2 regions of the Fusibacter sp. JL298sf-3 genome follow, and region 2 is predicted to be linked to the other one. Evidence: a T-box and tRNA genes for the amino acid it is inferred to sense, from the RefSeq annotation. Region 2 holds a T-box; the other holds one or more tRNA genes.
The links. A T-box is a leader RNA that pairs with one kind of tRNA and senses whether it is charged. The one in region 2 lies ahead of thrS (threonine--tRNA ligase), so its partner is inferred to be a tRNA-Thr.
Positions count from the first base shown of each region.

Region 1: it encodes a tRNA-Thr, which carries the amino acid that the T-box ahead of thrS (threonine--tRNA ligase) is inferred to sense. The anticodon was not compared.

Region 1 is NZ_CM132608.1:3,060,459-3,068,236, forward strand. It holds gene ACR6HW_RS14605 (SatD family protein) at 121-972, shown strand; gene ACR6HW_RS14610 (DUF3307 domain-containing protein) at 972-1,772, shown strand; gene ACR6HW_RS14615 (GNAT family N-acetyltransferase) at 1,790-2,245, shown strand; gene ACR6HW_RS14620 (DUF6199 family natural product biosynthesis protein) at 2,273-2,473, shown strand; gene ACR6HW_RS14625 (hypothetical protein) at 2,495-2,950, shown strand; gene ACR6HW_RS14630 (histidinol-phosphatase HisJ family protein) at 3,017-3,829, opposite strand; tRNA gene ACR6HW_RS14635 (tRNA-Thr) at 3,992-4,067, opposite strand; gene ACR6HW_RS14640 (YitT family protein) at 4,142-4,981, opposite strand; gene ACR6HW_RS14645 (UbiA family prenyltransferase) at 5,118-6,083, shown strand; gene ACR6HW_RS14650 (methyl-accepting chemotaxis protein) at 6,137-7,778, shown strand, end outside.
Region 2 is NZ_CM132608.1:115,309-123,086, forward strand. It holds gene grdC (glycine/sarcosine/betaine reductase complex component C subunit beta) at 1-434, shown strand, start outside; gene grdD (glycine/sarcosine/betaine reductase complex component C subunit alpha) at 449-1,618, shown strand; T-box leader at 1,821-2,031, shown strand; gene thrS (threonine--tRNA ligase) at 2,179-4,125, shown strand; gene ACR6HW_RS00560 (hypothetical protein) at 4,318-4,698, shown strand; gene ACR6HW_RS00565 (diguanylate cyclase domain-containing protein) at 4,707-6,611, shown strand; gene ACR6HW_RS00570 (acetate uptake transporter) at 6,727-7,338, shown strand; gene ACR6HW_RS00575 (Rossmann-fold NAD(P)-binding domain-containing protein) at 7,458-7,778, opposite strand, start outside.

The DNA of each region.
Region 1 (7,778 bases), 900 kb from region 2:
AAACAATTTGTCGGTCTAAAACCCGGATTTTTATTTGTAAGGGTTTTGAGCCGGAAAAACATTGGCATAACAAATGAGATATGGTATTCTGTGTATAAAAGGGGGTGCGGTGTGAAAGAGATGGATCAAAAGCTTCATGTTGAAGCCCTTAAAACGCGATTTAAAGCGTACAAGACCATCGCTGTAAAAGATTTTTACACATTTTATGCCGACGTATACGGCGATATTAAAAAAAGCACAGTACATTGGTACATTTACGAACTGAAGAAACAGCACGTGATACGAAATGTGTCGCGTGGACTGTACGTTTTGGAAGAAGAGAATTCGGCGACAAACAGCACCTATATGGTGGTGACGCTGGACATCGTCAAGTCGTCGACTTATGACCCTCAGACATTTGATGCGACTTTAAAAGCGCAGGTGAACGCATTAAACGCCGCCATAGAGACCACTTTTGAAACCGAGCGGCAGTACCATGTTTCACAGGGCGACGAGCTCCAGTTGCTCATGCCTTTAAGGCCTGACATCGGGCGGCTTTTGTTGCTGACCTTTAGCTACTTACAGCCGTATGAAGCGCGGTATGCCATTGGCATCGGCGAAGTGGACGGTGCGATAAAAGAGAATTCTTGGGAGATGAACGGGCCAATTTTTTGGAACGCAAGGGACCAACTGGCTGAGCTGAAAAAGAGCGCACATTACGACGGTCGCGTGGCAACCGGTTACAGCCACACGGACAGCGTGTGCAACGGGGTATTGCCCGTGGTACACAAGGCGCTTGAAAAGATAACCGATAAGCAGTGGGCGGCCATGCGCTATGCCCTTGAAAACGTTGAGCCATCGGCGGCATATCAGGCGCTTAAAATTAGTCGTTCAAGTTATTACGAACGTTTGAGCAGCGCCAATATGGAGGAACTCTTGGAAGCGTACAGCGCGCTGTACACATTGGTGACGGCGAGAAAGGCGGTGGGGTAATGCTGGTGATGGTGCTTTTGTTCGCACATGTTTTGTCGGACTTCGTCTTTCAGACGACGCAAATGGTACGTGAAAAATCACAGCTGAATCCAAGAGGTTTTCTCAAACATGGGGCAGTGCTCTTTTTCACGGCGTTGCCGGTGATTTTTGTAGCGTATCCCAGTGAGATTCTATGGCGCATAGCCCTTGTGTCGGTGCTGCACATTGTGGTGGATATCGTTAAAGAGGGCCTGCAAAGGTGGGGAGAACAGCGACGGGCACCGGAAGTTGCTAGAGCACTCTTGTTTGCCGCAGACCAAGCGGTGCATATTGCGCTGATTTTTATCGTCGCACGCGGGGTGCCCATTCGGTACCATGCGGTAAACGCCTATTTTGTCGAGACCTTCTTAAACGGCAACGGGGTGTCTTACGAAGAATTCAAAGCGGGCTTTATCGTCCTCTATACGGCGCTATCGGGGATTTACTTTGTGCCGCTCTTGTTCGACATCGCCTACCGAAAAGTTCCGGACTACGCCGCCAAACTCAACGACCAATTGAAAGTGGACCTCGTCGAGGCCGACTACGACTTTATTGACGAAGTGAAGACCGGCAAATGGATTGGCGTGTTCGAGCGCTTCTTAATTGCTGTGTTTCTATTGGCCGGACAACTGGCTTCAATTGGATTTGTCGTGGCACTTAAATCTTTAGCGCGCTTTAAAATGATGGCGCATAAAATCTTTGCAGAGTACTTCTTACTGGGCACTTTGTTCAGTGTCGGGTATACCTTTATCTTGTACGCTGTCTTTCAAAAACTTCTATAGAAAAGGCAGGTTAACAGATGATTAGAAAGTATGAAACAGGCGATTTGGAAACCGTTATGGCCATTTGGCTAGAAACCAATTGTTTAGCACATCCCTTTGTGGCGCGTTCGTATTGGACGGGGCATTTTGAAGAAGTTAAAACTCAGCTCCCTCAGGCGGAGGTGTACGTCTACGAAGCAGACGGCGAAGTCGTGGGCTTTATTGGTCTAATGGACACTTACATCGCCGGAATTTTCGTGCGGGAAACCCACTGGGGAAAAGGCGTGGGACGCGCACTTCTTGAAACGGCAAAAGCACAAGTGGACACGCTGACGCTCAGTGTTTACAAGGCCAACGAAAAGGCCTATCGTTTTTATTTAAAAGCGGCTTTTCAAACGGTGGCCGAGCGACCGGATTTAGAGGCGGGGGCGGTAGCCGTTGAAATGGTATGGAAAAAGGAACCCCCTCGCGCAAAGGCGTGCGTGTCATCATAGAAAATCACATGAGAGAAGGAGAGCTTTATGAATCTTTTTGGTAAACTGGTTTTGTCACTGGTGTTGGCACTTGGCATCGTCAACCCTAAGTTGTTTTTAAAAGTTACAGAGTTTTGGCGTGTGACGCACACGAGGGAGCGTTCTGAGATGGCGCTCAAAATGACGCGCATCCTTTCGGCGGTGGCCCTTATTTTCTTTTGGGTGATGCCGCTGGTGTACAAGTCTTAATCCTCTATAGAACGCGAGGTGATGATGCGAGGGATTAGAGTTTTAAGAACGAAGACACTTGAAGGGTACCTATTGAAGACCTCTTGGGCGAGTAACAAGACAGTGGGCTTCACTTTAATTTACGACTGCAGAAGGCCGAGCACTTTAAACGACTTCCCCTACTTGACTGGGATTGAAGATCGAGAAACCTTTGGTCGAGCCAACTACATTAAAGTGTGGCACATGATCAGTCCATCTATAGACAACTCGGCAGTGCTTAGTGAACTGGAGGTCATGGTAAGTTGTCTTTTAGAACCACTTGAAGGTTGTCACTGGAATATGGAAAAACAGGTTGTGACAGACCGCCATCTGAACCACATGTCTCAGTCGAGAGCGATTATGTTCGAGTTCTTTGAAGCGCTACTTAAATCAGAGGGGTGCGAAGAGGTGCTCAAAAAGGTCACAGACGATTCGTATAAATATTTATCACAAGATTGATAAGATAAAAAAGACGCCTACAAGTGAGCACTTGACGGCGTCTTTTTTCTTGAAATTTATCAGAGGCTACAGCTTGTGAAAGACCGGCTGCCGCTTTTCAAACGTACAGGCGTATTGGAAGCCCAGTGCTTTTAAGTGGGCGACATTTGCCTCATAGGCATGGGCGACATATCCGGTGGAATGGGCATCGCTGCCGAGGGTGATAATCTCTCCACCGAGGTCTTTGTAGAGCTTTAAAATCGGTGTGTCGGGGTTGTTGTGTCCGAGGTTGTATCGATGACCACCGGCGTTGACCTCGATGCCTTTGCCACTTTCAATCACCTTCTTCAGTAGCGTTTCAACATAATCTGAAAAAGCTGAAAAAGGGACATTTCTCGTCTGAGGGTGGTACCTCAGGTAGAGATCGAGATGTCCGAGAACGTCGTAATTATCGTATGCGCATATGTTGTTGAAGTACGCTTCAAAATACGTTTGAATGGCCGTTTTAGCAGAGCCGTCTGTAAAATGTGGGCTGAGGTAGACGTCTTTTTTTTCCAGCGTGTGAAGCGAGGCCAAAATAAAATCAAATGGATAAGCTTTGCACAGAGCGTCGTTTTTTTCTGCTGAAATTTCTTGAAGGCCGATTTCTGCCGCATAATGTAACTTGATAACGCCGTCGTACCGGCGATTAAATGCCTCGACTTGATTGAAATAAGCCGGCTGGTCAAAATCCCACTCGGTGGTGCGAAGCGATGGGTCGCTGTCGTAATCCACGTGCTCGGTGAAGGCAATGTGGGTTACCGATTGGTCGATTGCCGCTTGAAGCATCTCTTCCATCGGTGCTTTTGAGTCACTTGAAAAGTCACTGTGGACGTGAAAATCCATTTTAAACGGTTTCATAAAAGCCTCCTCAATTTAGACAAGTCGTTGGCATGTGTTTACGGATTGGCAGTAGGGGTAATAAATGCACGCCTCCACAAAGCCATTAAAGTTCCCTGTTTTTCTGCAACAACATTTGTTGTTAAAAAAGAAAAACCTCTAGCTTGTGCTAGAGGTTTGAATTGGAGCCGACGATGAGATTCGAACTCACGACCTACGCCTTACCATGGCGTTGCTCTACCTGCTGAGCTACGACGGCATTCTTTTGTTATTATAAATGATTTTTTTATAAAAAACAAGAGAAAATTCAGGTGATTAATTTTTTTTAATGTTCTAGCTGAAAAAGCCTTCGCCGAGGACTTCCCGCACGTTAGAGACCATCACAAATGCCTTAGGGTCAAGGGCTCTGACGTGGGTTTTCAATCGGACGAACTCTTTTTTACCCATCACCGACGTGATGATTTCTTTGTCGCTCATGGTGTAGGCGCCTTTAGCCGTGTAGATGGTGGCGCCTCTTTCGAGACTTTCCACAATATACTTTTGAATGGCAACGGACTCGCTCGAGATAATGGACACATTGACTTTTAGATTGAAGCCCTCTATGGCCGCATCGATGATAAAGCCGTTCATAATAATGCCGAGAAGTGCGTAAACAGCCAGCTCTATGCCGAAACTGAAAGCGGCGAGTGTGACGACGACGAAGTCCGCCATGAGCAGTGAGCGGCCGATATCGATGTTGAGGTATTTGTTCAACACCTTTGCTATAATATCGGTACCACCTGTCGAGGCGTTTTGATTAAAGACGATGCCGAGGCCCAACCCAGATACGAGGATGCCGGCGATTAAGTTGACGAGTAAGTCGTCGACAATCGGACCGTCTAGAGTGACGAAAGCGTCGAAAACGTATACCAGCCCTGTCAATAGGGCAGCAGCGTAGATGGTTTTCGCGCCGAAAGCCTTGCCGATGGTTAAAAAGCCGATGCCGAAGAGCACGACGTTGAGGATAAGCAGAGCGTTCCCAATGGAAATTGCGGGAACGAGCTTATGCGTAACAAGGGCGAGACCTGTGATACCCCCAGTTGCGAGGTTCGCCGGAATAAAGAAGAGACAGATGCCGGTAGCGACCAGCAGTGCCCCAAGTGAAATCAGCAAGTACGATCGTATATTCTTCATGAAACACCTCCAATGATGCAATCTGATATTATTATACGTTTCCGAACATAAGGCGTCAATTGATGTTACAAGCTTTTTAATATATGGTATACTGTATAATCGATGTGTCGATAGAATAATAAGAAGGTGAAAAAAGATGATTAAGAAATTTTTAAAATTTGTAGAAATTCAGACAAAAGTCGCAAGTGTCCTGCCGTTTTTGATGGGGACGTTGATGGCGGCTTATTCCGGTGTTGAGCTCGATGCGATTAACGCGCTGTTGATGCTGACGGCCCTGTTGCTCGTGGATATGGGCACCACAGGTCTCAACCACTATATGGACTATCAAAAAGCGGAACTTAAAGAAGGGTATCATTACGAAGTGCACAACCCCATGGGGGCAGGTGAACTGTCGGTCAAAAATGCGCAATTGGTCCTATATGCACTCTTTGGTCTAGCCGTTATAATAGGACTTGTTTTATTTGTTCGAACGGATTATATTGTACTTTTATTAGGTGCGGCTTCCTTTGGCGTCGGGATGCTGTATTCGCTTGGACCGTTGCCCATATCGAGAACCATTTTAGGCGAGGTGTTTAGCGGCAGCTTTATGGGGGGCATCATTCCGTTTTTAGCGTTTTATATCCACAGTTACAGCAAGCAACCTATTCGCGTACACTTGCAAGGCGGCTGGTTGACTGTTGCCTTAGCGCATCAGGTGCTCTTGCCTATCGCGTGGCTTTGCGTGCCGTTTGTTCTGCTGATTGCCAACATCATGTTGGCCAACAACATCTGCGACAGAGAAGAAGACATCGTTAACAAACGCCATACACTACCGGTGGCCATCGGCCGTCAGGCTGCAGTAAAACTTTATATTGGCAATGTCATAGCGGCTTACGCCGTGGTTTTAATCGGAGTATTGTGTGGGGTTCTTCCGACGGTACTGCTCGGCGTTTTTGTTTTGACGCCGATTGTCTACAGGCAGACCGAGCGCTTTGTAAAAGCACCTGTAAAGGGAAAAACCTTTGTTTTGGCGGTTAAAAATTTCGTTATGACAGCAACAGTTGTAAATATACTACTTTTTGTAGGGGTACTGGTGAATGAATGGATCGAACTCGGGGTATAAAAGCGAATATTACGATTTTTTAATGAGGCGCTTTTATAGCGAGGAGGGTTTGTATGAATGAGATTAAAGTTAAGAGAAGTATTAGAAAACTGGTCATTTCAATTTTTGTAGCAGTTATTCTAATCGTACAAATTTTAGTGGGGGGGCTCACTTATTGGCGGGTATCCGGTATTATTAAGAGCGACCAATTAAAAGCCACACAGGATGTGGGCGATCAGATAGCCATGTCTATGGAAAGCTATTTGTCGGGCTATCAGGGCATTGTCGAAGCGCTTTCTAAACAGGCGTTGCTGGCGGATCCGGCGATAAACGAACGCGCTATTTTAGAAGTCCTCGACAGTTATGCGTCGAGCAACGACGGCATTTTCTCCATCTATATGGGAACGACAGCCGGCAAGATGTTGGTGAAACCGGACGACGACCTCGGAAGCGACTACGATCCGCGGACGCGCGACTGGTACACACTGGCCAAAGACAGCGGTAAATTTGTCTGGACAGACGCTTATTTCGACGACACGGTAAACGCCATGATGATTACAGCGTGTGCACCGGTGTACAACGCACAGGGAAAATTCGCAGGCGTTATCGCCGCTGATTTATTGCTCGACACTCTAAACGATCAGACCAAAGATTTGAGAATCGGCGAAAAAGGTTATCCGATTACCGTGGATGCCAACAACATTATTATGACCCATGTAAACCCGTCAAAAATCGGCGAAGAGATGGATTCTGAAGTCATTAAAGCCGCTTTGGTTGAAGGCCGCATGGAGACCTTAGACTACACCAATACAGAAGATGGTGAAAAGCACAAAAAACTGGCTTCGTTCTCACCGATTGAAAGCGTGGGCTGGACTGTTGTTTCAAGCTTCTATTACGACGAAATTCAAGCGGATTTAAACACCATTATTACAAACATCGCCTTGGCGTCATTGCTCGGCTTTGTCATTGCCGTGATACTGGTCTTCTTGTTTACAAAGAGCTTTAACGATAACATCAAGCGACTTGTCGAAGCGATGAAAACCGCTCGTACCGGAGACCTCAGTGTTCATTCGGATATTCAATCCAAAGACGAGATCGGCGTGTTGAGCAAGTTCTTTGATGAAACCATCTCAGACCTTGGGAAGTTGGTAAACAATGTTCAGCAAGTGTCCGGACAATTGACGACGTCGTCGCAAAGCCTTGCAGCTACAAGTGAAGAAGTAAGTGCTTCTGCAGACGAAGTGGCGAAGACTGTTGAAGACATCGCCAAAGGGGCACAAGATCAAGCACAAGATGCCGAGCAGAGTACTTTGGTGGCGCGTGCACTCTCAGAGAAGTTCGTCAGACTCAACGAGTTCACAGACGAGATGCTGCTTTCTGCTAAGAGCACAACAGAGGCGTATGAAGGCGGTCTTAAATCCGTCGGCGACCTCAGCGATAAGAACAGAGAATCGATGGACGCCAACAAGGCCATTGAAACTGTTATTTTACAACTTAACGATCGCACACAGGAAATCGGCGGTATTTTGGATTCCATTTCGGCGATTTCAGTTCAAACCAACCTCTTGGCACTTAACGCCTCTATTGAAGCGGCGCGCGCCGGAGAGCACGGCAGAGGCTTTGCAGTTGTCGCTGAGGAAATCAGAAAGCTGGCTGAAGAGTCTGCCAATGCAGCAGAGCAGGTTAAAGAAATCGTCCTCAACATCCAACAAGACG
Region 2 (7,778 bases):
AGTATTCTGTGGAAATGCAAAACCCTGACATTACAAAACCTGCCGGTGCAGGCGATGTCCCAGAAGCGAACTACAAGATGATTGCAGCACTTGGCGTTAAGCGTGGCGAACTCGAGCGCTCTGGCCTTAAAACCTTTGTTGAAGAACACGGTATGCCTGGCTTCGCACCGACTCAAGGCCATATTCCATCGGGTGTTCCTTACATTGGATTTGCCATTGACGCGATGAAAAACGGTGAAATAAACCGTGCGATGATCGTCGGTAAGGGCAGCTTGTTCTTAGGACGTATGACAAACCTATTTGACGGTGTCTCTTTTGTAGTGGAAGCAAACAAAGGCAAAGAGGATGCTGTTCAAGCCGGTTTCGATGAAGATAAAGTCAAATTGATGATAGCAGACGCAATGAGAAAGCTTGCTGAAAACCTATCTGAATAGAGAGGAGGCATACTATGGAACTCAACAAAATCGTTGGAAATGCCTTTTTAGAAATTGCCGATGCTATTGAGACAGGTCAATTTGGAAATACAAAAAAAGTGGCATTGACGACATTGGGCAGTGAACACGGCGAAAAAACCCTTATTGAAGGGGCTCTGTTGGCCAAGAAAATGTACCCGGATATGAAACTTGTTCTTATCGGACCTCAAAATACATCGGGGATTGAAACACTTGAAGCCAATACTGAAGAAGAAATGTACAAAATTATGGAATCGCATTTGGATTCCGGCGAAATTGGCGCATGCGTTACCATGCACTATAATTTCCCCATTGGCGTTTCCACAGTAGGACGCGTTGTGACGCCGTCAGCAGGTAGAGAACTCTTTATCGCCACGACGACGGGAACATCTGCGACCAACCGTGTAGAAGCTATGACGAAGAACGCTATCTACGGTATTATCGCTGCAAAAGCGGCGGGCATTGAAGCACCTACAGTGGGCATCTTAAATGTCGAAGGCTCTAGAACTGTTGAAAAGATTTTGAAAGAAATCGCTTCAAAAGGTTATGACATCTCTTTTGGTGAATCTCAAAGGTCAGATGGCGGCACGGTGCTCAGAGGCAACGATCTCTTACTAGGCGCTGTAGATGTAGCCGTTACAGACAGCTTAACAGGCAATATTTTAATGAAGATGTTTTCATCGTTTACAAGCGGTGGTCAATACGAGACGACGGGATTCGGTTACGGTCCTGGAATCGGCGAAGGTTACGACCGAAATGTCCTCATCTTATCGAGAGCATCTGGTGCACCGGTTATTGCAAATGCGTTGAGATACGGTCATGAAATTTCTAAAAACAAGATTAACGATATTGCCAAAGCAGAGTTTGCAAAGCTTAGCAAGATCGGTTGGACGGACATCATCGCCAAAGCCACAGAGAAATCTGCGCCAAAAGACACTGAAGACGTTAAAGCACCTGAAAAAGTCGTCGTCACAGGTTCGATTTCAGGGATCGATATTATGGATCTCGAAGATGCTGTTAAAGTCCTTTGGAGAAACGACATCTACGCCGAGAGCGGAATGGGCTGTACGGGACCGATTGTCCTCGTACCTGAACATTTAACGGCAAAATGTCAAGAGCTTCTTGCAAAAGCGGGCTTTGCTTCAATGGGTGGCGACATCTGTTAGTAAGATTCTAGGCGCATCGGCCCAGTGTGGTCGATGCGCTTTTCTATTGAACGAAGGGGCTATTCGCCTGCAATTTCCAGGGAGCATTAAACGCGATAGGCCGTATGGGGGCTCAATCGATAGATGGAAACAGTCGATTGTCAAACAATCTTTTCAAAAACCCTTGACAAAGGCCATAATCTCTTTATAATTAAATTTAATAGTGTAAGCGATAATGAGGAAGAGTAACCTACTTTAAGTTTTCAAGAGAGAAGCACGGTGCTGAAAGTGCTTTAAACACTGTATGTGAACACTAACCTCTAGCTGTGGTGGAGTAGCCTTTGTCAAAACACCGCCGGATGGGAACCGATACAGTCCCTAAGAGTGGCCTACGGGCAATTTGGGTGGAACCGCGATGAACATTCGTCCCTTTTTAGGATGGGTGTTTTTTTTATTGGTATAAAAAGTTAAGCCCTAAGACTTCGGCAAGTGTTTCGCACGAGAAGTTCTATCGGCGAAAAGCGGTTATGTCCTCGTTAAAGAGACAAAAAAACAGTTTAGACGAGCAAGGAGGTTTCAATATGATAAAAGTAACTTTAAAAGACGGTTCAGTAAGAGAAGTGGCGTCGGGCATCAGTTTGTATGAACTGGCAAAATCCATTAGCGGACGTTTGGCTAAAGAAGCCATGGCGGGCAGTGTCAACGGCAAAGTCGTGGATATTCGCACAATCCTTACTGAAGACTGTGAGGTCAATCTCTATACTTTTGACGACCAAGAGGGCAAAGACGCGTTTAGACACACCAGCGCGCATATTTTGGCACAAGCAGTAAAGCGCCTGTATCCCGAGGCAAAACTCGCCATTGGCCCTGCAATAGACCGTGGTTTTTACTACGACTTCGACGTTGAAAAACCGTTTAAGCCGGAAGATTTAGACGCCATCGAAAAAGAAATGATGGCTATCGTCAAGGAAAAGTACGAAATCACTTTTAGTGAAATGCCAAGAGAAGAAGCCTTAGCATTCTGTAGCGCTCAAGGCGAGACTTATAAAGTGGAGCTCATTGAGGATTTGCCTGAAGACGAGGCGTTGACTTTCTACAGTCAGGGAGAGTTCACAGACCTGTGTGCAGGCCCACATCTTAGATCCACTGAGTTTGTTAAGGGTGTCAAGCTCTTATCGGCTACAGGTGCCTACTGGAGAGGTGATGAAAACAACAAGATGCTCCAGAGAATCTACGGTGTGAGTTTCCCTAAGAAATCGCAGTTGGAAGCCCATCTTGAAATGCTCGAAGAAGCGAAGAAACGCGATCACAACAAAGTGGGCAGAGAACTCGAGCTCTTTACATCGGTCGATGTCATCGGTCAAGGGCTTCCGCTCTTAATGCCTAAGGGCGCTAAAATCGTTCAACTGCTTCAGCGTTTTGTAGAAGATGAAGAAGAGTCGAGAGGGTACCAGCTGACAAAGACGCCGTTAATGGCAAAAGCGGATCTTTATAAGATTTCAGGACACTGGGATCTCTACAGAGACGGTATGTTCGTCATACCTAATGGTGAGTCGGAAGACGAGGCGTTGGCACTAAGACCGATGACTTGTCCATTCCAGTTCTTCGTATACAAGGCAAAACAGAGAAGCTACCGCGATTTACCGGTGCGATTGGCAGAGACCTCTACGCTGTTTAGAAACGAGTCGTCAGGCGAAATGCATGGTTTGATTCGCGTGAGACAGTTTACCATTTCAGAGGCGCATCTCATGGTGACACCGGAGCAACTTGAAGCCGAATTCAGAGGGGTTGTTGATCTCGTCAACTTTATGATGAACACATTGGGCATCGCTGAAGACGTCAGCTACCAGTTCTCGAAGTGGGATCCAAACAACAAAGCGAAGTACGTCGGCGCGCCGGAGCAATGGGAGAAAACGCAAGAGACCATGAAGAACATCTTGGACCATCTTGAACTCGATTACAAAGAAGTCGAAGGCGAAGCTGCTTTCTACGGCCCTAAACTCGACATTCAGTTCAAGAACGTCCACGGTAAAGAAGACACCATTATAACTGTTCAAATCGACTTCTCACTTGCCGATCGTTTCGACATGTCTTACATCGATTCTGATGGTGAGAAAAAGCGTCCGATTATTATTCACAGAACATCTATTGGCTGCTACGAACGTACCCTTGCGATGTTGATTGAAAAGTATGCAGGTAAGTTTCCGACTTGGTTGGCACCGGTGCAGGTTAAAGTACTGCCGATTTCCGACCGTTTTAACGACTACGCAGCATCTGTTGAGCAAGCACTTAAGCGCATTGGCGCACGTGTAGAACTCGACGACCGCTCAGAAAAAATAGGCTACAAAATTAGGGAAGCACAGCTTGAAAAAGTCCCTTATATGCTCGTCGTCGGCGAGAAAGAAGTCGAAGGTGAACTCGTATCGGTGAGAAGCCGTTCTGAAGGCGACCTCGGTCAGTTAAAACTAGATGACTTTAAAGCGCGCCTCTTAAAAGAAGTTTCGGAAAAGGTACTCAATTACAAGTAGGTTGACAGGCTTTTTATTAAAGAGAGACATTTTGAGAAAAAACAGCCAGTACGTTTTTTGTACTGGCTGTTTTCAGCTTTCTTAAGTGAAAAACATCTTGTTTATGGTCAAATGTCTATCAGTCATGTATAATGGTTAAGGAATTTAAATATCTGTAAACGTAAAGTACTTTAAGTTTGATCGGAGGATGAGATGAAAATTAAGTACGCAGTGCTGATTTTAGCAGTAATTATCGCGGTAACAGCGTTCAGCACGAAAGAAAAGAACCACTTTACAGATGTCGTCATGGAGGACATTGAACACGATACAGCTGTTCTATTGAGCACAACGCAATCGGAAGAAGTCAGTGCCTATTTGAAAAAAATGAACAGTGAGGGCTTTATCAATCCGAAGTTTAAGTCTTTTTATGCCGAAGATGAAAGACGTCAGTACATCTTGGTGGAAACTCAGAACACGTCACTGGGGGGAACGGGGTTCGCCTATATTGTCGTAACATATGACGCAAAAAATACCGTGGCAGATGTTTTGACCTCCAGTTGGGTCCGCATTGGCGACGATAAAAAGAACTTTTAGGAGAAGCTATGAAAACAGCTGTTAAAAAAATTGAAAAGTGGTACATGCTATTGTTGATTGTAGCGATTATCGCGGTCATCTTTCTCACCACAAGTGTCTTTGAAACGCTGTTGGAGGCACAACAAGTTGATGAATTGGAAGAGATTGCGCTTATTATAGGCAACGCAATAGATACTTCAATCCATTCTGAAAATTTGATTCAATCGTTTTGGATTGATAAGCTCGAAGGGCTGTCACAAGAAATTGAGGTGTTAATTGACCCGAACACCATCACCAGTGAAGAACTAGAAACCATACGCGAAACATTTCATTTATCCGGCATTGCGCTGTTTAAGGCGACAGAGGAGACCATCGTCATAGAGAAGTCGACGACGGCTTCAGAAATCGGCTTGGAGACCAAGGAGTGGGGCTTTTGGCACGAGGCGTTTCAATCGCTCATCGACGGCCGACCGGTGACGATTGATCGCGGCGTTTCACGCGGCAAGTTCTGGGCGGGGCCGCGTTCGCTGTCACTCAGTCAAGAGGGTTTTTACTTGTTTACTTACTACGCTTTAGAAGGCACGCCCTATTTGCTGAACTTGTATGTGGACGACCAAGAGGCGTTTGGACTGTTGAAAGAAAGCGACCCCAATCGTTTAATCGACGATATCATACAAAAGTACGATTACTTGAGTGAGCTCGCCGTCGTCAATGTAGAAGCTTGGAACGATCGTTTTTTAGAAGAAAACCGCTTTAAGCTACAAGATTTCACCATACACTATGGCCAGTACAGCAGTTTTGCACCTGAAGACACCTATTACTTAAATCGCGCCAACGATGGCGAAGTGGGGGGCACAGTAAGGACAAGGCAACTCGATGGTAAGGTTAAGCTCTATAAAAAGATTGGCGATCACACAGTGGTTATCCTCTTGATGAATCAAGAGAATATTGCTGTTTTAAAAAACAGTATGATGCTGACGATATTGTTGGGTCTTTTGAGCATTATTTCCATTGGGGTTTTGCTGATTAAAGTCTACACCAACCGCTACTCGGAGTTGCTTGAAATCGAACGGCTACGCCTTGAGACGGCGGAGCGGTATAAGCAGACTGTCAAGCTCTTGCCAAGCATTGTTTTCAGGTTTGAAGTCGAGGGGACGCGTTTAAAAATCGTCCATTGTGAGGGGAAGGCCATTAGCGTACTCGGCGTTGACTCCACCCGAGCTCAGGAATGCTATATTGAAGACGTGTTACCGAAAAACTACTGCGACGCCATACAAGCACATCATCCTGACGACGCATTTGAAGAGTTTGAACTGACTCTGGAAGACAAAGTCTTCCATCACCATATGGAAAAAGTGGGCATCAACGAGTATGGCAATACAGAAATCTTGCTCTTTGCAAACGATGTCACGCGATTGAGAGCCTCTGAAGAAGAAGCGCGCTACTTAGCGTACCATGACAGTTTAACCCAGCTTCCCAACAGGCTGTACCTTAAAAGCGTCCTCGAAGAACGCATAGCGGAGGAAAAACCGTTTTCAGTAGCGTTTCTAGACATGGACGGCTTTAAAGAGGTTAACGATACAGCTGGACACGATGTGGGAGACGATCTCATTATCGAAGTGTCCAGAAGAATTTTAACCGTCCTTCAGCCCGCTGATTTTTGTGCCCGTATGGGCGGCGACGAGTTTGCGATTATTGTTGCACACGATTCAGGTGCAGAAGATGTTCGACGCACAGCTTGTTTCGAGGCCTTAAAAGAGGTGCTCTCAAAGCCTTATCGCATACGGTCTTACGCGTTCACGTTAACGGCAAGCATGGGGATTAGCGAATTTCCAAAGGACGGTCGAGCCTTTACGACCCTTCTCAAACACGCCGATATCGCGCTCTATAAAGTGAAGGACGCGGGAAAAGACGGTTATCAGTATTATCTATAAAAAAATAGACGAGGTGTCTTGACTGGGCATCTGATTATTGCTATACTTTATAGGTTGTTAAAAATTTATAAATTAATTTATGGGGAGGGAGCACGATTACGTGCTAATGAAGATTATGAATTTAAATGAAAAACAAACTGTGCAAATTAAAACGGGAGATCCCAGTGCGCTTGGTCTGTTCGGCCTTGCAATGGTAACACTGGTTGCGTCTTCTCAGAAATTGGGCCTGACAACAGGCGTGGCCTATGTCATTCCTTGGGCGTTGTTTTTAGGTGCATTTGCACAATTGTTCGCCAGTATTTTGGATTTTAGAAAAGAGAATGTTTTTGGTGGCACTGCATTTGGTGGCTACGCGTTTTTCTGGATGGGTGTTGCAACCAGCTGGTTGATGAAACTCGGATTCTTCGGTGAGAACATCGTCCAAGACATCGACGGTAAACAACTTGGCGTGGCTTTCGTAGGCTATCTTATTTTCAGCTTGTTTATGACAATCGGTGCGACTCAAACCAACAAAGCATTGTTTTTGATATTCGTGCTCATCGATTTTCTATTTATTGGTTTGGCGTTGAGTACATTTGGCATTATGCACGATGCCATGCATCAAATGGCAGCGATTTCAGAACTGTTAATCGCACTTGTATCATTCTATTTATCGGCTGCCAATGTCCTGAACCATCAGTTTAAAAAAGTGGTTCTGCCTATTGGCAAACCTTTCGGTTTGAAATAGAGAGCGCTTTGCCCTATGAGTAAATTACAAAGAACTGCCGCTAGCGCAATACGCGTTAGTAGCAGTTCTTTTTGTATGACAGTGTCTTTGAAATGTGTACGGGCATTCTGTAATGCGAACTAAAGCGCGGGGACGGCAGTGGATAAGGCCAGTCGCCGCATATTTTTTTGAAACATAAATGGCGCTTTAAGGCGTTTGACTGAGAGCTTCAGCGCCATTTTTCTTCCGAATTCTGCGTAGTCAGTACCCTCTGTAAGACTGTGATAAAGGGCATTAGCCGTTTTAAAAGCAAAGCTGAAGCCTTCAGAAGAAGTCGGGCTGATGGCGCCTGCGGCTTCGCCGATGCAGTAGCCTCTTGACGGCGTTCCTGAACCGTCTTCTTTGTTAAAAATCCAGTTGAAATCGCCTCGAGTGCGAGGTCTATATAAAAAACCCCCTTC